Regions from separate parts of the Shewanella sp. SM95 genome, predicted to be linked through region 1. Evidence: predicted binding sites of a transcription regulator. Region 1 holds the regulator's gene; each other region holds the start of a gene.
What was found. Region 1 encodes LexA, which represses DNA repair genes until DNA is damaged. Its sites were predicted from a motif close to TACTGTATNNNNATACAGTA; they were not measured.
Positions count from the first base shown of each region.

Region 2: the regulator LexA is predicted to act here: its motif matches at 5,052-5,071, upstream of recG (ATP-dependent DNA helicase RecG).
Region 3: the regulator LexA is predicted to act here: its motif matches at 4,820-4,839, upstream of recN (DNA repair protein RecN).

Region 1 is NZ_JAKKSE010000014.1:90,285-97,466, forward strand. Features, by position in the region: gene plsB (glycerol-3-phosphate 1-O-acyltransferase PlsB) at 1-1,760, opposite strand, end outside; gene lexA (transcriptional repressor LexA) at 1,921-2,541, shown strand; gene L5M29_RS15345 (cell division inhibitor SulA) at 2,538-3,050, shown strand; gene coxB (cytochrome c oxidase subunit II) at 3,454-4,986, shown strand; gene ctaD (cytochrome c oxidase subunit I) at 4,996-6,588, shown strand; gene L5M29_RS15360 (cytochrome c oxidase assembly protein) at 6,590-7,171, shown strand; gene L5M29_RS15365 (cytochrome c oxidase subunit 3) at 7,168-7,182, shown strand, end outside.
Region 2 is NZ_JAKKSE010000015.1:94,735-101,916, reverse strand. Features, by position in the region: gene L5M29_RS15970 (lysophospholipid acyltransferase family protein) at 1-792, opposite strand, end outside; gene L5M29_RS15965 (beta-ketoacyl synthase chain length factor) at 785-1,522, opposite strand; gene L5M29_RS15960 (DUF3014 domain-containing protein) at 1,860-2,756, opposite strand; gene recG (ATP-dependent DNA helicase RecG) at 2,960-5,035, opposite strand; gene L5M29_RS15950 (DNA-binding response regulator) at 5,227-5,823, opposite strand; gene L5M29_RS15945 (sensor histidine kinase) at 5,823-6,902, opposite strand; gene L5M29_RS15940 (hypothetical protein) at 7,021-7,182, opposite strand, start outside.
Region 3 is NZ_JAKKSE010000004.1:155,114-162,295, forward strand. Features, by position in the region: gene ribBA (bifunctional 3,4-dihydroxy-2-butanone-4-phosphate synthase/GTP cyclohydrolase II) at 1-416, shown strand, start outside; gene ribE (6,7-dimethyl-8-ribityllumazine synthase) at 547-1,026, shown strand; gene nusB (transcription antitermination factor NusB) at 1,038-1,442, shown strand; gene thiL (thiamine-phosphate kinase) at 1,521-2,477, shown strand; gene L5M29_RS07550 (phosphatidylglycerophosphatase A) at 2,493-2,987, shown strand; gene recN (DNA repair protein RecN) at 3,131-4,789, opposite strand; gene L5M29_RS07560 (AEC family transporter) at 4,918-5,880, opposite strand; gene lldR (LysR family transcriptional regulator LldR) at 6,160-7,059, shown strand; gene L5M29_RS07570 (DUF3319 domain-containing protein) at 7,096-7,182, opposite strand, start outside.

The DNA of each region.
Region 1 (7,182 bases):
TTGTTCAGCTCTAAACCTTGCTGCACTAAATGCTTACCATCACCTTCGGCAACCGAAGTATAAGTAGTGTAAGGCACTTTTTTGAGTAGAGTCAGATACAGATCAAGCTGACGTTCCAGCAGACTGCGCTCTAAGGCATTTTGATCTGTGGCCAACAACACTAAACTCGTCAAGGTCACCGAACTCGCCGCCGCCGCATCGTTAATATTCGTCATCACTCGATTCGCCAGCACGTTTACCGCTGGCGTTAACCAGCTTGGTTTTTGCTCAGGATCATCGGCCAACTCAGTACGCCAGTTTGGCGCGCGCTCATTTAAGAAGTTTTGCAGAGTAATCGGCTCGCCAAAGTTCACATAACCTTGGCCGAAATTACCAAGTTTGCGAATCGCACCAAACACCTGCCACACAGATTCTTTTTTCTTTTTCTTACCACTTAACTCTTTATGATACGTCGCCACTTCCATCACATGGTCATAGCCTAAATACACAGGCACTAGCGTGACTGGACGCTCGATACCGCGCAGCACACTGTTCATCGTCATGGCGATCATGCCAGTTTTCGGCGCCAACAGACGGCCAGTACGTGAACGGCCACCTTCGGAGAAGTATTCCACCGAATAACCTTTAGCAAACAGCTGATCTAAATACTCACGAAATACTGCGGTGTACAGCTTATTGCCATTAAAACTACGGCGGATAAAGAAGGCACCACCGCGACGGAACATAGGTCCCGCGGGCCAGAAATTGAGGTTAATGCCGGCAGCAATGTGCGGCGGAACCATGCCTTGATAATACAAAATATACGATAACAGCAGGTAATCCATGTGGCTGCGATGGCAAGGCACATAAACAATCTCGTGGCCATCGTGGTGTAACTGCCGAACTTGCTCGGCGCCTTTAATGTTGATCCCGCTGTAAAGCTTGTTCCACAGCCAAGTTAAAAAACGCTCGGCAATACGCACTAAACTGTCTGAGTAATCGGCAGCGATTTCATCGAGATACTCAATAGCCGTCTCGCGCGCTTGGGTCTCAGAAATCTTTTTACTGGCGGCTTCTTCTTGAATCGCTTTGCGCAGCGACTCAGATTTGAGTAACGAATGAAACAGTGCTTGGCGGTTTGGCAGCACAGGCCCTGTCATTACCTTACGTTGACGACGGAAATGCACGCGCGCAACCCGTGCTAACTTATGGGCAATCCCCATGTCGGTGCCATGTTCGTCAGCCATGTAACGCAGGGATACGGCATTCGAAAACTGCACGAAGTTATGTCGACCTAAGAACAGAATCATCAAGCACTTGCGCAACCAAGTCGGGTTTTCCCGCTCAAATACGGCCGCCTTCATAGTGTCGTCTTCTTTCCCTGGCGTGCGACCCCAATACAAGCTCACGGGCACCAGTTGAATATCCAATTCAGGACGTTCCTTATGCACGGCTAACAAACGCATAAAGCATTCGAGGAAAGGCTCATTACCAGCACGTTCGCCAAACAGTGGCTTACGTCCTTGAAGACAGACAACCCGAGGCGCAGTCACACCATTAGCCACTAGAGGCTCATAAGGGCTTGGTAAGCCTAACTTAGCCGTTATTTCGCTCAAAGCAGCGATGTCACTGAGGGATTCTGTTTTCATCACATAAACAAGGGGTCTGGAAGCATCCAGATTCAGATCGGCAAAGGGATCCTGAGGCACCACAATAGTGTGCACTAAGTGTTTTTGGATCCAACGTAATGATTTCAACCAAAGAGAGTCGTGTTTAGGCATTATTCTTATGCAATTAAGTGCGTTTACTAGCCCGATAGAATACCAGACTATGGGCAATATTCGCTAATTCTCTCCAACATAGCTAAAAAGTGGTTAATACTTGCGCTGCAAATAATACTGTATATACTAACAGTAACTGTATAGAAAAACAGGAAACACCATGAGACCTTTGACGCCACGCCAAGCTGAAATTTTAGAGCTAATTAAACGAAATATTGCCGATACTGGCATGCCACCCACTCGGGCAGAAATCGCAACCCGTTTAGGTTTTAAGAGCGCCAATGCGGCTGAAGAACATCTTAAAGCGTTGGCAAAAAAGGGCTGCATTGAGATCATGCCAGGCACATCTCGAGGCATTCGTCTGCCTGCGGAAATCGAAGATTTGACTGAAACAGGTTTACCGCTCATCGGCCAAGTGGCCGCGGGTGAACCTATCCTCGCCCAAGAACATGTTGAACAGTACTACCAAGTCGACCCAAGCATGTTTCATCCCGCCGCCGATTTTTTACTGCGAGTAAAGGGCGACAGCATGAAAAATATCGGTATTCTCGAAGGTGATTTGCTGGCAGTTCATAAAGTAGAACAAGCTAGAAATGGTCAAGTGGTTGTCGCTAGAGTCGATGACGATGTCACTGTTAAACGTTTCGAAAAAAAAGGTAATGTAGTCTATCTACATGCCGAAAATGAAGATTACTCCCCGATTAAAGTGGATTTAGGCTTCCAAAGTTTAACAATTGAAGGACTCGCCGTCGGTGTGATCCGTAATGGAGATTGGCTATGAATAAACTACTTGGCAATGCCCCCCGCCATCCGGGCTTGTGGCTCGATGAAGTCCGTGATGCCGACTATGACTGGCACCATGCGCCTATCGCCTGTATGCCAACCAAGACTCAAGGTCGCCAAGAATTAATTCATCTGAGTGCACAACTCGCTCAGTTAAGCCAACAGGGCCGTTGGTTAGTGCTCATCAACCCTCCAAGTATTGGCTACAAGCAAACACTCGCTAGCGCAGGTGTGCGTATGGATAGAGTTTTGCTGGTACATGCTAAAGATGAAGTCGAAACCCTGTGGGCGATGGAAAAAGCCCTAACAAGTGGTACGTCCAGTGCAGTCATTACTTGGACTCAATCATTAGATGCGCGGGATAATCGACGCCTACAAATCGTGGCTAAAAGTGCCCGAGCTATGGGTATAGTGCTTGAAGACGTAAACAGTCACTTACATGCCGACGTACGCATTGAGCAAGGCAATCTCTTCGGTCAGCAATCTTTTTTTAGCGCTGTACATTAAATATTCATTTAATTTTTTACCTTGAAAGCCGCCTCACCTATGAATGTGAGGCTTTTTTTTGGCAATTTTTCAGATAATTAGATAAATAAGTGATCTTGATCAATATTTAAACAGCAAGTATGGTTGGTTAAGTCGGTGGTGATATATCACCTTCCGTGGTCAATGAATCGAGTATTTATCGAACTCGAAGCGCCACTAAAAATAGAGAACAGATTTATTTCAGCAGTATGTGCCAGCGTGGCTAATTACCAGCAGTAACAATACTTGATTAAAAGTAACAGCCGCCAACGCACGTTGAAGTCAAAAAAGCTTTTTTGGGAACTGAAGAGTTTGCATAGAGTTGAGACTTACTGTGTTGCTCTTCTTTGTAGTTGCTATTCGCAATTGGCAGAGGAGAAGTCTTGTGAAGCAATTGTTGTATTGTTTACTCGTGGTGCTTTTCGCACCACCGTTGACCGCCGCGGACATGCGGTTCAACATGACCCCTGGCGTGACCGAGATCAGTGGCAAGGTTTATCACTTGCACATGACCATCTTGTATATCTGCTGCGCAATAGGCCTAGTGGTCTTTGGCGTCATGATTTACGCCATGATCAACCACAGAAAATCCAAAGGCGCTGTCGCGTCCCACTTTCACGAAAGCACTAAAGTTGAAATCGCTTGGACGATTCTGCCATTTATCATTTTGATCTTAATGGCGATTCCAGCGACAAAAACTTTAATCGCAATGGAAGATCCCAGCAACGCCGATCTCACCGTAAAAGTCACGGGGTCCCAATGGAAATGGCATTACAGCTATTTCGATCAAGATATTGATTTTTATAGCATACTGACAACACCCAGAGCACAAATTGAAGGCACCGAAACCAAGGGTGAAAACTATCTATTGGAAGTCGATAAACCGCTCGTTCTACCGATAAACCGCAAAATCCGCTTTCTGATGACTTCAGAGGATGTCATCCATTCTTGGTGGGTACCCGCCTTTGCAATTAAGAAAGATGCCAACCCTGGATTTATCAATGAGGCTTGGACTCGCATCGACAAACCCGGCATTTACCGTGGTCAATGCGCCGAGCTCTGCGGTAAAGACCATGGTTTTATGCCTATCGTAGTACAAGCGTTACCTGAAGCCGAGTTTGAGGCTTGGGTAACAGAGCAGAAACAAGCCGCAGGTGCTGCGGCTGAAGCCGCTCAAGCCGCTTTATCACAAACCCTAAGTAAAGAAGAGTTGATGACTCAAGGTGAACAAGTTTACCTCGGGCACTGCGCAGCCTGCCACCAGCCCAATGGTGAAGGGTTGCAAGGCGTATTTCCGCCCCTTAAAGGTAGCCCGATTGCAACGGGACCACTCAGCGGTCACCTTGAAATTGTGCTCAACGGTAAAACGGGTACTGCCATGCAAGCGTTTAGTAAGCAATTGACCGCACAAGAAATCGCGGCAGTGACTACCTACGAGCGGAATGCTTGGGGCAATAATACTGGCGATGCAGTGCAAGCCAAAGACGTCAACGAGTACATGAACGGCAATTCTGCACAAACATCCGCCGCGGTACCAAGCAGTACAACTCCGACACCCGCACCTGCAGACGTCTCAGCTGCAATCGATCCCGCAAGCCTCCCCACACTCAGCCATGACGCCCTCATGGCCGAAGGTGAAACTGTCTACGCGACCTTCTGTGCTGCCTGCCATCAAGTGACAGGTGCAGGAATACCACCCGCCTTCCCCGCGCTAGTGGGTAGTGCTATCGCCATTGGACCAGTCGCCAATCACATCGATATTGTGATGCACGGCAAAACGGGCACGGCTATGCAGGCATTTGGCAAACAGCTTAGCCCACAGCAACTTGCAGCAGTCATTACCTATGAACGCAATGCTTGGGATAACAATACCGGCGATACAGTGCAACCTGCTGATATCGCAAGTCATGGACAGTAGGGGATAATGATGAGCACTACGACTCAAGATCAAACCGCAGCCCATGATGACCATCATCATGGTGCGCCAAAGGGCATCATGCGCTGGCTGCTAACCACCAACCATAAAGACATAGGTACTTTGTATTTATGGTTCAGCTTCATTATGTTCTTAACCGGTGGCGCTATGGCCATGGTGATCCGCGCTGAACTCTTTCAACCTGGATTACAATTGGTCGAGCCCAACTTTTTCAACCAAATGACAACTGTTCATGGGCTGATCATGGTATTCGGTGCGGTAATGCCAGCCTTTACAGGGCTCGCTAACTGGCTGATCCCTATGATGATAGGGGCGCCCGATATGGCGCTGCCACGGATGAATAACTGGAGTTTTTGGATACTCCCCTTCGCCTTCACTATCCTTCTCAGTTCGCTATTTATGGAAGGTGGCGGACCTAACTTTGGTTGGACCTTCTACGCACCACTATCAACAACTTATAGTCCAGATAGCACGGCGCTCTTTGTATTTTCTATTCACATCATGGGGATAAGTTCGATCATGGGCGCAATCAACGTGATTGTGACCATAGTGAATTTACGCGCGCCAGGCATGACATGGATGAAGTTACCATTGTTTGTGTGGACTTGGCTTATCACGGCATTCCTACTGATCGCGGTTATGCCCGTACTCGCTGGCGCAGTGACTATGGTGCTGACAGATAAGTTTTTCGGCACGAGTTTCTTCGATGCGGCTGGCGGCGGCGATCCTGTGATGTTCCAGCATATTTTCTGGTTCTTCGGCCACCCTGAAGTCTACATCATGATCTTGCCGTCCTTTGGCATCATCTCTGCCATAGTCCCAGCCTTCAGTCGTAAACCCTTATTTGGCTATGCATCCATGGTTTATGCTACGGCTAGTATTGCAATTCTGTCGTTCCTCGTGTGGGCGCACCATATGTTCACCACAGGTATGCCTGTGTTTGCCGAGCTGTTCTTCATGTATTGCACTATGTTGATTGCAGTGCCAACTGGAGTGAAAGTGTTTAACTGGGTTGCCACTATGTGGCGCGGCTCACTCAGTTTCGAAACGCCCATGCTGTTTGCTGTAGCCTTTATCATACTCTTCACTATTGGCGGTTTTTCGGGATTAATGCTCGCCATTACACCCGCCGACTTCCAGTACCACGATACTTATTTTGTTGTGGCACATTTCCATTATGTGCTCGTGACTGGTGCGATTTTCTCCATCATGGCAGCGGCCTATTACTGGCTACCTAAGTGGACGGGACACATGTACAACGAACGACTGGGACAATGGCATTTCTGGTGCTCGGTGATTTCAGTCAATGTGCTATTTTTCCCGATGCATTTCCTTGGGCTGGCAGGAATGCCAAGGCGTATCCCTGACTACTCGATTCAATTTGCCGATGTTAATCAAATCGTCTCGATTGGTGGGTTCGCCTTCGGCTTATCGCAATTGATTTTCTTAGTTTTAGTAATTAAGTGCATCCGTGGCGGCGAAAAAGCCCCCGCTAAACCTTGGGAAGGTTCCGAGGGTTTAGAGTGGACATTGCCAAGCCCTGCGCCTTACCACTCCTTCACGACACCACCTGAGGTGAAATGAAATGGCAACCCAACACCAGCAAGATAAATCTAAGTCAAATCGTAAACTTATCAGCATGTTAGTTATCGGCTGTATTGGCATGTTTGGCTTTGGATTCGCGCTGGTGCCGCTCTACGATGTGTTGTGCGAGCAACTCGGTATCAATGGAAAACCCTCCAATACCGCGAGTAGTTATCAAGCAATCACAGTAGATACAAGCCGAATAGTGACTGTGGAATTTATTTCTCAGGTACAAACAGGCATGCCATGGACATTTGCGCCACAAACCAAACGGCTCGAAGTTCACCCTGGCGAGCTAATCCATACGGCATTTTTGGCGCGCAATATGTCCGCTAAAGCAACGATTGGCCAAGCGATACCTTCAGTTTCGCCCGGCCAAGGTGCAGCTTATTTTAATAAAACAGAATGCTTTTGCTTTAATCAACAACCCTTAGCGGCGGACACTAGCGCTGAGCTGCCGCTCATTTTCTATGTGGATCCTCAGTTACCTGAGTCTATCCACACTCTGACCCTCTCTTACACTCTCTACGACATTACCGACAAGCAGTTAGCGTCTGCCATAGAGCAAGGAGCTGCAAAATGACAACGAAACAT
Region 2 (7,182 bases), on a different contig from region 1:
ATGCTCACCTAAAGCCGCTTGGTACTTCTGGTAAGAAACGATTGTGCCGATTTCAACGGCCATTCCCATGGTTTGCCTTGGGATTTCATACCAAGGTTGCTCCTTTGTCAAACCACGCACATTGGTACGTAGCACCACAGGTAAAATATCCGCTTCGGCCCTTAAGGCGATATTGGCAGCGCCGCGGGCAAAGTGGTTAATGGTCGCGCCGACAACCGTGCGCGTCCCCTCGGGGAAGATAATCAAATTGGTGCCTCTTGCGAGCACTTCGCGGCAATCCTCTAGCATGAGTTCGGCGCCGCGATTGGGAATATAACCCGCGCAGGACACCACACCACGCAAAAATGGATTACGCCACAAAGCTTGTTTGACTATGCAGCCCGCATTGGGCATGAGACTTATCAATACCACCACATCCACTAAACTGGGGTGGTTGGCAATGACGATAACGCCTTTGGCATCATGTAATTTTTGGGCATCGTGGCTGCTGACCTTAATCACACCAGCCCAAGTGAGCATGGCGACAAAGCCTTTGAACATTAAATGCACGGCCTTTTGTACCCGAATAATCCGCGCCTCTGGTGTGCCTGGCCAAAAACGCAGTAGCGGCAGAATAGTCAAGGAGCTTAATAAGCCGCCTAAGCCAAAGGCGATATAACAACTCACGCCACCTAGCCAACGTGGCACATAATTCAGCCCTTTGCGGCGAGTTTCCGGCAAGGTATAAGCGGCATTGAGCATTGAATCTTGATGATCCTTAGCGGCGTCATGGCTGTGGGCTACATCAAACATGCTCAAGTCTCCAATGCCATTGGGATAAGCAGCCTGAAATATTTTGTGCCGTCGCTAGGGCGTGGATAAATGCACCATAGGTCAGCGGATTTAAAGCTGTTGCTTTAGAAATGCGGCTCACCGTGAGCTTGGCCGAAGCGGGTGTATCGAAGGGCGCGAGCTGTAGGCCTAGGGCCAAAGGTAATTCAAATTCTTGGGTAAACTCATCGTACACAGGAGGCACTGGATCATCACCGAACACCAATAACAATGGTTCTGGCGATTGATGTAATTGGGCGAAGGCTTCGACCATAGCTTGGGACAGGGTTTCTGTGCCCGCCGCAACTGAAGTTGAAGGCGCTGTATTGGCCGCCACTATGCCAAAAATGCCGCTGGCGGTGTTGTGCACCGACTGACTAAAACCTAAGGGCGATAAGGGCTGTTTGGCGATAATGTCTTCGAGCAGGCCAATGGTGCGCTGCAACTCTCCATGGCGCGAGGCAAAAATAGAGCGACAATTTGCAGGCATTTCGCACTGAAAACTCACCTCTAACATCATCTTAGTCAAGCGACTAAAACGGCGGCGCTGCATGGCGGGAATTTGTTTGAGTGCGGGAGCGGTGGTATCCGACTGTGGTGGCGTATCGAGATTGAGCTCAGCCGAACTCTCGCACCAAGTTTGCCAACTTTGATGGTGCTGATATTGGGGGGCCCAAGCGCCCCAAGAGAGAATGCTGAATGTTAGTTGCACTACTTTGCCTCGACACTAAATTTAAGCTGTCTTAGTTATCCCTAACTAAGTTAGAACATTAATGGATTGTCATACCATAGTGAGGAGTATACGCGTTAGAAGAATGACGCTCGAAATGCCCTCTACAGCGTGGTCATTCTACACTATGCCCCTTCTTTTTATGAAGCCATTTGCATTGTGCGGGTTAACGGAATGGGATCAAGTGCTGTGATTTACAGCACTTATTCGACATTGAGTAACAAATATCGCAGTGGCTATCTGATTTCGCATACACTTTAACTTACAGGTTAAAATGAAAAAAGGCGCACTGAGCGCCTTTTGGCATGAGCTTGATAACCTATTGCGACAATTGATTCTCGATTTTACGCAGCGCTACTTTCAACTTGCGAGTATTTTCTGGACCCATACGGATCAACAGTTTTTGGGCACTGGGTAGTGCCTCTAAGTTAGGGTCAACGAATTGATAGTTAACGCTAATTGAATTCAGCTCAATCGGATCTTCAATAATAGGTGCTGCGAGTAACATTTTAATCGCTTGCAGCATTCTGTCGTTAAATTTGGCGTTGCTGTAGCCGAGTTCGGTAAAGGCTTCCTCTAGGAGCGGCGTCAGTTGCTTGTAAGTTGTGATTAAGCTCTGTTCGTCCATTTTGGCAATCGAGTCAACATAGGCGTCGTATCTGTGGAACCCCTCAGGATTTAAATACACTTTGTTGGTGATTTCTGAGACTGAGAACAGCTTCTCTGGTCCTTTAAGTGGGCTAACTTTACGGGTTAATTCACCCTGAGCTAGGTTATCCACGAATACCACAAATTGGCGGACGAGATCTTGCTGCACTAACGAAGAACTCAACACATTGTTATTGATCATGGCGAGGGCTTTTTGTTGCACAAATGCATCACTTTCAGCCAGCACAGGCACAGGTTCTACGACAACTTCAGGCTCTGCCACTGCAGTGGTTTCAGTGCTATTGGTGTTCGTTTCTGTAACGGCAGGCGTCGTCTCAGTGGTTTCAGGCTCTGGCGCACTTTCGAGCGTCATAGGTTCAGATGGCGGTGTTTCAGGCAATACAATAGGGGCGTTAGGAATGAGTTTAGGTGAGTCAGAATCACCGCTGTAGTAATAATATCCTCCGGCAGAAAGTAGCACGACGAGCACTATCGCAAAAAGCGCAAAGCGATTGCTGCTAGAAGACGTCTCTTGAGGTGTTATTCTATCATCTTGATTAACTTGCATTTTACATCCTTCGCTTGAGTGTCAAGGTAACTTGGTGAATACATGCAGCTAACATTAAAGTGCAAGAGCGGGCTATTTGAAGGCCGCAGGTTCATTTTGCAAGTTTCCATGCGCTTGTCTATAGCGCTTAGCTGAACATAAACAATTTATTTCGAGTAAAGGCTGATGTTACGCCTCGTTCTTTACCCTTTAATATTTGCGGCCTAAGCCTGCACATAGTGCTGTCTGTGCCCGAGCCAACGTAAAATAATTGCATCGACTTTTTCGGGAGCTTGCGCCATTACATGGCTCGCTAATTTCTGAATGTGTGGGATCAAAGCTTGATCGCGCACCAGATCGGCAATTTTGAGCTCAGCCAGTCCTGTTTGCTTAGTGCCAAGCACTTCACCCGGGCCACGAATTTCTAAATCTTTCTGCGCTATGATGAAACCATCATTGCTTTGTCTGAGTACGCTCAGTCTTTGGGTGGCGGTATGGCTCAACGGCGCCTTGTAGAGTAACACACAATGGCTTGCGATGGCGCCTCGACCGACTCGTCCGCGCAGTTGATGTAGTTGTGCTAGACCTAAACGTTCAGGGTTTTCAATGATCATCAGGCTGGCATTAGGCACGTCGACGCCCACTTCAATCACGGTTGTCGCTACCAGTAGATGAATAATGCCTGCCTTAAAGTCGGCCATGATTTGCTGTTTCTCGGCGCTCTTTAATCTGCCATGCACTAGGCCAATATTGAGCTCGGGCAGGGCGAGGCGCAGTTCTTCGGCCGTGTCTTCGGCGGCTTGGCATTCGAGCACTTCGGATTCTTCAATCAGAGTACACACCCAATAGGCCTGACGTTTATCTGTGATGACGGCGTTACGCACCCGTTCAAGCACTTCGTTGCGGCGTGAATCGGCAATCGCCACTGTGGTTACTGGAGTTCGTCCCGGCGGCAATTCATCGATAATGGACGTGTCGAGATCCGCATAGGCTGTCATCGCTAGCGTGCGCGGGATCGGCGTTGCCGTCATGATCAATTGATGCGGATGGAAACCTTGGCTCACGCCCTTTTCCCGCAGACCTAAGCGTTGGTGTACGCCGAATCTGTGCTGCTCATCTATGATAATTAACGCGAGTTTATTAAAGACCACATGCTGCTGGAAGATGGCATGGGTGCCAATCACCATTTGGGCTGCGCCGGATTCAATATCCGCAAGGGATTGCGCTCTTGCCTTGCCTTTAAGTTTACCCGCTAGCCAACCGACTTTAAGCCCGAGTGGTTCAAACCAAGCGGCAAAGTTAGTTGCATGCTGTTCGGCCAATAGCTCGGTCGGCGCCATCATGGCGACTTGATAACCGTTTTCAATCGCTTGCAGCGCAGCCATCGCCGCGACTAAGGTTTTACCCGAGCCCACATCCCCTTGCACTAAGCGCATCATAGGGTGCGGCTTTTCTAAATCTTTGCCTATATCGGCCACCACTCTTTGCTGGGCGCCTGTGGGCTTAAAGGGCAAAGCGGCAAGGAAGGGATTGAGCAACTGCCCCGTGGCCTGCATGGTCACTGCTGCATCTAAATTACTGCGCTGCCTTAGGCGTAGCATGCTGAGATTATGGGCGAGCAACTCTTCCTGCACCAGTCGCTGCTGGGCTGGGTGTTGGCCTAACTCTAAATCGAACTGAGAGCTCCCCGCAGGAGGTCGATGTAGCGTCTGCAGCGCTTGTTTAAGGCTGATGTTATTCGGTTGCAACTGAGGTGGTAGCAGCTCAGTTAAACCGCCATCTTCCAGTAATGCCAAAGCTTGCTCGGTCAGCTTTAGCCAACTCGCCTGTTTTAAGCCCTCAGTCGTGGGATAAATCGGCGTTAGGGTATCGCTTAGGTGAACATCTTCACCGGGATAGACGACTTTATATTCTGGATGCACTATCTCAGCTTGATGACTACCACGGCGCACTTCACCATAGGCTCGGATCATTAAACCATTTTGCATGGCATTACGCTGGGCGACAGAAAAGTTAAAGAAGCGCAGACTTAAGCTGCCCGTATCGTCGCGCACATTGCAGACCAGCATGCGCTTGCGGCCTTGGATGATTTGTGTCGATTGGATTTCAGCTTCTATAGTGCCATAACCGCCTAGGCTGAGGGCGGCAATGGGATAGATTTGGGTTCTGTCTTCGTAGCGCAGGGGTAAGTGAAACAGCAGATCTTGTACTGTTGTGATGCCGAGCTTTGCGAGTTTCTCCGCGACCTTTTTGGCGACGCCTTTGAGGTCGGTGATCGGAACAAGATCCAATTGCTGCAAGTCGTTAGCACTCAATCACTGTGAATTTATACATATATTAACAGAGAATAAGCGTAAGGCAATCTCAAGGGGAATTAGGGTGTTATCAAATTTTGTTTGGAAGCATAGCTAATATCCTTCTGTGGCCTTAAGACCACAAAATTGTTGATAAGATATCGTTAGGCTGAAAGCGTGGTTAACTGTGAGTGTTATTACAACCAGCCTTTTTGCTTGGCAATGCGGGCTGCATCGATTCGATTACTGGCATTGAGTTTGGCTATGGCTTCAGAGAGGTAGTTGCGAACAGTCCCTTCGGCGATAAAAAGAGTTTCGGCGATGTCGGAGGTGGATTTGCCTTCGCTAGCGAGGCGAAGAGCGCGGCGTTCTTTGTCGTTGAGTGGGTCGACATCGCCAATCGCCATCATCGCAAGTTCAGGATCGATCACTCGTTTTCCCGCCATTACTTGTTGAATCGCGTTGACTAAGGTTTCCGAGGGCGCATCTTTAAGCAAAAAGCCGCCCACACCCGCTTCGATGGCACGTTTTATATAGCCTGCACGGCCGAAGGTGGTAATGACCACTATCTTGGTTTGGCTATGTTGCTCCTTTAACCATGTGGCCAGCTCTAAACCTGTGCGGCCGGGCATCTCGATATCTGTTAGTAAGAGATCAAAACTTTGCTGTTTGAGTAAGCTTAGAGCTTCGTCGCCGTCACTCGCTTGGGTGATACTAAAACCCCCTGCAAGCGTAAGGAGTGCGGCGAGTGCTCCTCGCACCATGGCTTGATCTTCCGCCAATAAAATCTTCATTAATGTGTTGCTCCCTGCAAAGGTAAACTGACGGTAAATCTATATCCCTGTTCGAGATTATAGCTCAAGCTGCCGCCTAAACTGTCGAGACGCTCGCGTATACCAGTGAGGCCATTACCCTCTATAAAAGGTTTGGCCGCGGCATTGTCTTTGACTTCGAGCAGCAGGCGGTCTGATTGCTTAGAAAAGTGGATAGAGCATTCACTTGCACCGCTATGGCGAAGAATATTATTAATGAGTTCGGTGAGGATCAAACTCAGTTGGCTTTCTGTGGTTGCACCTAGCTTGGGTAGCTCACCACTGAGCTCGACACTTAAGCCTTTATCCCTTAAGGATTTACAAAGCTGCGTCACGCAACTCTCTAGACCTTTGTGTTTGTAGTCTGACACTGTGTGGCGGATCTGGCTTAAACTTTCCCTCGCAATTTGTCCTAGCTCAATCAATTGGGTTGATGCGAGTTCATATTCTTGTTTTGCGATAAGCTTTTCGGCTAGCTCGGCCTTAAGGGCGATGGAAGAAAGGCTATGCCCCATAATGTCGTGTAGATCCCGCGCGATACGTTCACGCTCAAGCATAGTGGCCAAGGTGGTAATTTCTTGGGCACTTTGCTGTTCTTTCAATTTATGCCGATAACGTCTGCGTTCGGCGACACCAAACATGCCCACGCCGAGCACTAATCCCGAGCCGTAAAGCGGAAAGTAGTAACTGTTAAAGTGGTAAATCTCATTGAGGGCAAACAGCAGGCCGATGAGGGCTGCAATAGCCAACAGACAGGTCCGGAGAGGATAAAAAAAGCCAATGAAGAAAGCGGCAAAGGTAAATAGCGAGATAGAGCCTGGGTTGATTGGTGTGATCGCTATTGCTATGGCCACCATAATGAGAATGGGCAGATAGGCGCTACGGCTATTGCACTTATAGGTCCAAAAATAACTGGCAATAAAAGGGATTAACACGGCAAAACTGAGGGCGATTTTCCAGCTTGGATAGGGATTAATGGCAAGTGGGATCAGATAAAACACTAAGTTTATCAAATACACCCAAGCAAGTTTTCGTTCGAGCTGAAGGGGAGTGCTTATCATGATGCCTCTGTGTCACTGAGTTGGTTGTTGAATGCCCACCGATGGCATCTGTTTTAATTTATTCTTTTTAGGGATTGGCGCTATCGTCAGCGCCATAGATCCCCGTTAACAACTTTGTCTATTTTGCACTTAATTGCTGATTTTGTTGAAGCAAAAATTTTGCCCAACCATAATCTGCTTGTACTTTGATCGCTTGTTGCCAATCTTCAATCGCGCCTTGGCTATCGCCTAATTCCTGTTTAGCGAGCCCGCGCCACGTGTAAGCTTCGGCTTCACCCCA
Region 3 (7,182 bases), on a different contig from region 1:
TCGACAATCAACTGCACTTTGCCTTAGTCAAAGGTGAGGTGAAAGAAGATTGTTTGGTGCGCGTGCATTTGCAAAATACCTTCAACGATTTACTCCACTCAGAGCGCGATCAGCAACGCAGCTGGCCACTCGAAAAGGCAATGGAGCGTATTTCTGCAGAAGGTGGTGTATTGGTTTTACTCGGGAATCAAGAACATCCCTGTGAAATCCTCTCTAAGGTGAAAGCCTTTGAAGCCGAAGATCAAGGCCAAGCGCCTGCTTCTGCAAAATGGCAGGGGACATCGCGCCGAGTGGGTGTGGGTTCGCAAATCCTCGCTAGCCTTGGCGTGACTAAGATGCGCCTGCTCAGCTCGCCTAAACGCTACCATTCACTTTCAGGCTTTGGCCTTGAAGTGACTGAGTATGTGGCGGACTGAAACCCAAAGTTACACTGAAGTAAAATTAACAATTTCTGATAATTTGCATAGGGCTCTGGGCAATTGGCTGTGATATCATGTCGCCACTTTTCGCCCCGAGCTGGGTGCTTTAGCTAAATTAGGTAAGATAATGAACGTAGTTCAAGGTAATATCGAAGCGAAAAATGCCAAAGTTGCGATTGTAATTTCGCGTTTCAACAGCTTTTTAGTTGAGAGCTTGCTTGAAGGTGCACTTGACACGCTGAAACGTTTTGGCCAAGTCAGCGACGACAATATCACTGTTGTCCGTGTACCAGGTGCGGTTGAGTTGCCGCTAGCTGCGCGTCGCGTAGCTGCCAGTGGTAAATTCGACGGTATTATCGCATTAGGTGCGGTGATCCGTGGTGGTACTCCTCATTTTGATTTTGTTGCAGGCGAATGTAATAAAGGTCTAGCTCAAGTTGCTTTAGAATTTGATCTGCCTGTTGCTTTCGGTGTTTTGACCACTGATACCATTGAACAAGCGATTGAACGTTCAGGTACCAAAGCGGGTAACAAAGGCGGCGAAGCTGCTTTAAGCCTGCTTGAAATGGTCAATGTTCTGCAAGAACTTGAACAACAGTTGTTATAGTAGGAAAAATAATGAAGCCTTCTGAGCGCCGCAAGGCCCGCCGTTTAGCCGTTCAAGCCATCTATTCATGGCAACTAAGCGGGAATAATATTGCCGATGTCGAGCATGAGTTTTTAACTGAACAAAGTCTCGACGGTGTTGATGTAGCTTATTTTCGTGAGCTATTTTCAGGCGTTGCAACGAAGAAAACCCAATTGGATGAGCTGATCATCCCGCATCTGGAACGCCCGATTGATGAAGTGTCTCCAGTAGAGAAAGCCATAGTTCGTTTAGCGACCTATGAGCTGACTTTCCGTAAAGATGTGCCATACAAGGTCGCGATTAACGAAGCGATTGAGTTGGCAAAAGCTTTCGGTGCGGACGAGAGTCATAAGTTTGTGAACGGACTGCTCGACAAACTGGTTGCACGCAAGTAATAAAGACAAACGGTATCTTAGGATACCGTTTTTCATTGCTAACAAAGGTGGCCGATGTAAGTCGTGCCAAACTGTACAGTGAAAGAATTCCAATTAATTGAATGTTATTTTAGCAACCGCGGCCCCACTCGCCGTGATGTGAAGCTTGGCATCGGTGACGATTGCGCTTTAGTGCAACCCGCAGAAAACAAGTCGATCGCTATCTCCTGTGACACCTTAGTTGAAAATGTCCATTTCTTCCCCGACATGCCTCCCGCTGCCTTAGGTTACAAAGCCTTAGCGGTAAATTTATCTGATCTGGCTGCCATGGGTGCTGAACCTGCGTGGATGACGCTTGCCTTGACGTTACCCGCAGTCGATGAAACTTGGCTCAGTGGTTTTAGCGAAGGTTTATTTGAAGCGGCCGATTACTATGGTATCGCCTTAATTGGCGGCGATACGACGCGTGGCCCACGGGCGATTAATATCACAGTGCACGGCCAAGTCCCACAGGGGAAGGCCCTCACGCGTCATGGTGCTAAAGCCGGTGATTGGATTTATGTTACGGGCACGCTCGGAGATTCGGCCTTAGGTCTGGATATCATTCGCGGCGCGCAGCAGGCCAGAGCCGAGCATAAAGAATTCCTGATTAATCGCCATTATCGTCCAACACCAAGAGTCTTAGCGGGCCAAGCTTTGCGTTCGCTTGCCTCCAGTGCAATCGACCTTTCCGACGGGTTTATCTCGGATATCGGTCATGTGCTTAAGGCTTCGGCAGTCGGTGCTGTGGTGGACGTTAATTGCATCCCGCTTTCACGGGCGATGCAAGATACCGTCAGCGAGGAGCATGCCTTAGGTTATGCGCTTACGGGGGGCGAAGATTATGAACTGCTGTTCACCGTTCCTGAGGCGCAAAAAGGTGCGCTTGAGACAGCGTTGAGCCATGCAGGAGCAAAGTTTGTTCGCGTTGGACAAATTTGTGCGGGCAGTAAGCTCAAGTTGCAACTCAATGGCGAACCGTTTACACCGCCTTATCACGGTTTCGAGCACTTTTAAGCGAAGAGCATGTTAATGAAATGGTTGTCAAAGGATCAGGTGCTAACGCGCCTGTCATTAAAAAATCCTGTCCACTTTTTGGCACTCGGATTTGGTAGCGGACTCGCCGCTAAAGCGCCCGGAACCTTTGGTACCTTAGCTGCTATTCCCCTCTATTTATTGATGGCGCCATTACCGCTCACTTGGTATATCGGCTTAACCTTAGTGGGTGTATTCGCAGGATTTTATATCTGTGGTAAAGCGGCGCAAGACATGGGTGTTCACGATCACGGTGCGATTGTGTGGGATGAAGTGGTTGGGCTACTGATCACTATGATAGCGGCACCAGCAGGTTGGGGTTGGTTGTTAGTCGGCTTTGGTCTATTTCGCTTTTTCGACATTATCAAACCTTGGCCTATTCGATGGCTCGATGCCAAAGTTCATGGTGGCTTTGGCATTATGATTGACGATGTCTTAGCGGGCGTGTTTTCGTTTATTTGTCTGCAAGGGCTAGTCTGGTATGTTAGCTAACATTTTCGCTAGTCTGACATGATAGCTAATCTAACTTGTTAGTTAACATGGGCAACAACTAACCCTTACTCTTGATTTTGCATTTTTTTGATTGAAGCTTGATTGAAGGGATTCGCTGCTTATCCCTTTTCTGCTCGATTTTATTATTGCAGCAGTTCCCTTGCGTTCGCTAGGGTATTGCTGGTGATAGTATCACCACCTAACAGTCTTGCAAGCTCTTGGATACGCTGCTCACGATCGAGCGATTTCATTGTGGTCTCAGTACTGCCTGCCTTATTAAATTTATCGACGAACATGTGTTGATGACCATTGCCCGCAACTTGCGGCAAGTGAGTCACGCACAGTACTTGGGTCGATTCCCCTAAGCTGCGTAACATGCGGCCCACCACTGCGGCGGTGGGGCCAGAAATCCCGACATCCACCTCATCGAAAATTAATGTCGGTGTGGCAACTTTTTTCGCGGTAATCACTTGGATCCCTAATCCTATGCGTGAAAGCTCACCGCCAGACGCGACTTTCGAAATCGGTTGTAAAGGTTGGCCAGGGTTAGTGGTGACCATAAATTCGATATTATCACTGCCGTTGGCTGACATTTGCTCTGGGTGGAAATTGACTTCGATAGTAAATTTACCCTTTGGCATATTCAGTTCGTGGATTGACTGAGTCACGAGTTTGTCGAGTTCTTTGGCATATCTAGCCCGGCTTTGGCTGAGTTTTTGTGCGTTGCTAAGGTAAGCGGCTCTGCTAGCATCGACCTGTAGTTGAATTTCTTCAAGTTTACTTTCGTCACTGTCTAAGGTGCTCAGCTCTGCCTTTAATGCCAAATTATGTTCGGCTAGTTTATTTGGGCTGACATGGTGTTTACGCGCCAGTTGCATGGCTTTTGATAGCCGTTCTTCTAAATAGGCAAAGTGGGTTGGATCGAGTTCAAGCTTACTCAAATAGTGCTGTAATTCGCCTGCACTTTCTTGCACTTGGATTAAGGCATCATTGAGCATAGTGTTGATATTGCTTAATGCAGGATCGTAGCTTTGCAGATCTTCGGCGAGGGAAACGACTCGATTAAGCAGCGACTCTATATTGTTCTCTTCGCCTTCAGTGAGTATATCTAAGCTCGCCTGACAGGTATCAATCAACTCAGTGCCATTAGCCAGACGTTTGTGCTCTTGCTCAATCTCATCGAACTCATCAACTTTAAGATCAAACTCATCGAGTTCTTCTACTTGATATTGCACTAATTGCTTACGGGCAATACGTTCATGCTGTGAGGCTTCGAGTTGTTTTAGATCGGCCTCAATTTGCTTGCAGCGTTGAAAGCTAGCGGCAACCGTATCGATAAGCAATCTGTGGTTGGCATAACTGTCGAGCAGGGTGAGTTGATGTTCACTTTTTAACATTGCATGGTGGGCATGTTGGCCGTGAATACCAATAAGTAACTGACCCAGTAATTTTAGCTGCGTCAGCGGCACTGGATTACCATTGATGTAGGCGCGTGATCGGCCATCGCTACCAATAGTCCGACGTAGAATGCACTCATCATCGAGTTCAAGATCGTTATCTTCTAACCAACGTTTTGCCAGTGGAATATCGTCCAAGGAAAAGCGGGCGCTGACTTCGGTTTTATTGGCTCCTGGGCGAACACTGCTGGCATCGGCGCGATTGCCTAGGCACAGGCCTAGCGCATCGATGGCGATCGATTTACCCGCACCGGTTTCACCTGTGATGCTGGTCATACCGGGGCGAAAATCCAGCTCTAAAAAACGGACGATTGCGAAGTTATTAATGCTGAGTTGGCAAAGCATAGTGAATTCCTGTCGAAAAACATACCAAACCACTGTATTGATAAACAGTATATACTGATTTTATATACAGTAAAGTGGCTTGGGTAAATAATCGGCATTATCGGCAGTAAATATTTTTAATTGACTGATTATGCATGGGTTCTTACTAAGCTTTCTAAGATAGGCAAACTAAAAAAAGTAACTAAGGTGCCAAATAGAATGCCCTGAGCACTGGTAGAAGCCTGAGTATTATAGCGCTGGGCGAGCAAGTACACGCTCGCCGCAGTGGGCAGTGCGCTTAAGATCACGCCCATGATCAGGTAGTCGCCGCTCACACCAAAACGGCTAAGCATAAAGTAGACGAGTGCCGGTTGGACAACTAGCTTGAAGAGGTTGATAAGGCTCAGTTCGATAAAATTCTTGGGGCTAAATACGCTGCTATCTTTCTGGTAGCGCATCGCTTTGGCGAGCACCATGCCGATAGCAAATAGGGCGCACGGGCTTGAGGTATTGCCAATTTGCTGGATCATGAGCGCCAGCCCTGAGGGCAGTTTTATCTCTAGCGCCGAAATGCCGACACCAATTAAGCTACCAATAACGATAGGGTTTTTACCGACCGCCATCGCCATTATGACTAAGGCGTGGTGTTGTCTTTGGGTGTTTGTGGCCAATTCCATCGAGACTAAGGCGACGGCAAACATCAGCACGGATAATAAGCTGGCAATCGCAGCGGCGACTAAGGCGCTTTGCTGCTGCGGAAAGAGGATGATGAGTAGTGGAATACCAATAAATGCGGTATTACCAAAGGTGGCATTGAGGGCTCGAATAGCGGCAACCGCATGCTGTTTAGGGTTAGCAAGCAGCGAGAGCCCAAGGCAGACAAGATAAGTGATCACCATAGCCGTGCTGTAGCCCGCAATAAATCCCCATTGCAAAATCTCACCAATCGGCTGCTGCGCGAGGGCGATAAGCATGATCGCGGGGAATGCAATATAGTACACATATTGGTTTAGCACTTGGTCCGTATCGACGGGCAAGAGTTTTAATTTTTGCACTAGTGTGCCGAGCAACATGATCCCGAAGACGGCAAACAGAGGGGTTAAAATGGTCATTTCCCTCACTCATCCTTACGATTAAATTTGAATAAACTCAGCCACCACCGTCATTTCTACTATCGCTATGATTTTAGGTGGGCGCTTGCCTTTTTTATGTCACTTTAGAACCAGAACTAGCGCCAGCGCAGTAAAACTCGCCACAAAATAACATACCATTTCAATCTAAGGCTATTGCGCTATGGTCGTATAAGTGAATAATTCAATGTTTAAAACACAATCACTTAGTGAATTTAGCGTTTTAACGTCAATACCCAATATGTGAAATTAGGATATGCAATGAGTGATGATTTAGGCGCTGAACTACAACTTGTCTATCTTTTTGTGCATTTAGTCAATGCGGGCAGTTTTTCGCAGGCGGCGAAGGAGCTCGATATGCCCATCGCCACTGTGAGCCGCAAGTTAGCGAAGTTGGAAGAGAAGCTCGATAAACAGCTCTTTATGCGCAGTACCCGCAAGTTACGATTGACGGAGGAAGGGCTGGCGCTCTTTCAACGCTACCAGAGTGTGGTTGCTCAATTTGATGAACTAAGTGGTTTAGGCAGTGATAAACCCGAGGGAACCCTGCGCATCGCCGCACCGATTTCGATTATTTCCATTGTGTTTATTCAGGCATTGAATGAGTTTGGCCGTTTGTATCCAGATATCCGTTTGCACATTTCCCAGAGCAATGAGTTAGTGGATTTGATCGACAAAGGTATAGATGTGGCGATTGTTGGCGGGGCTCAGCCTGATTCTTCTTGGGTGTCGAGTACCTTAGGCGAGCTCGACTATTGCCTGTTTGCCACACCAGAATATTTGGCTCAGGCACCTAAACTTGAGCATCCCGATGATCTTGAAGCCCATCAACTGATAAAAGTCTGGCCGCTGTTTAATTGGCATTTAAAGCATCCAAGCGGCGAGTCTTTTTATTTTAATGGCCCGACTAAGCTCACCCTCACGGATTTACACGGAGCGATTCAGGCGACCTTAGGCCATGGCGGGATCTTGTATGGTCCTGAACTATTTGTAAAACAGCAGATTAAAGAGGGAAAACTTAAAGTATTACTGCCTGAATGGATTGGCGAACAGAGGCGAATTTCGATTTTATATCATCAGCGCAGCCAGCAGCCGCTAAAGGTAAGAGTCTTTATTGAGTTTATGCAGTCAAAGGCGCCAGAGTTATTCTCTATGCGTTGATTTAACCGAGTTATTCTTTAATAAGGGAACTGATTTTTAGCGTCTTTTAGGTTTTACGGTGTTTTTGCTCATGGTGTTTTGCGTTTGTTTTGCGTCTTGCAGGCTGGAGCGTGTCGCGGGCAG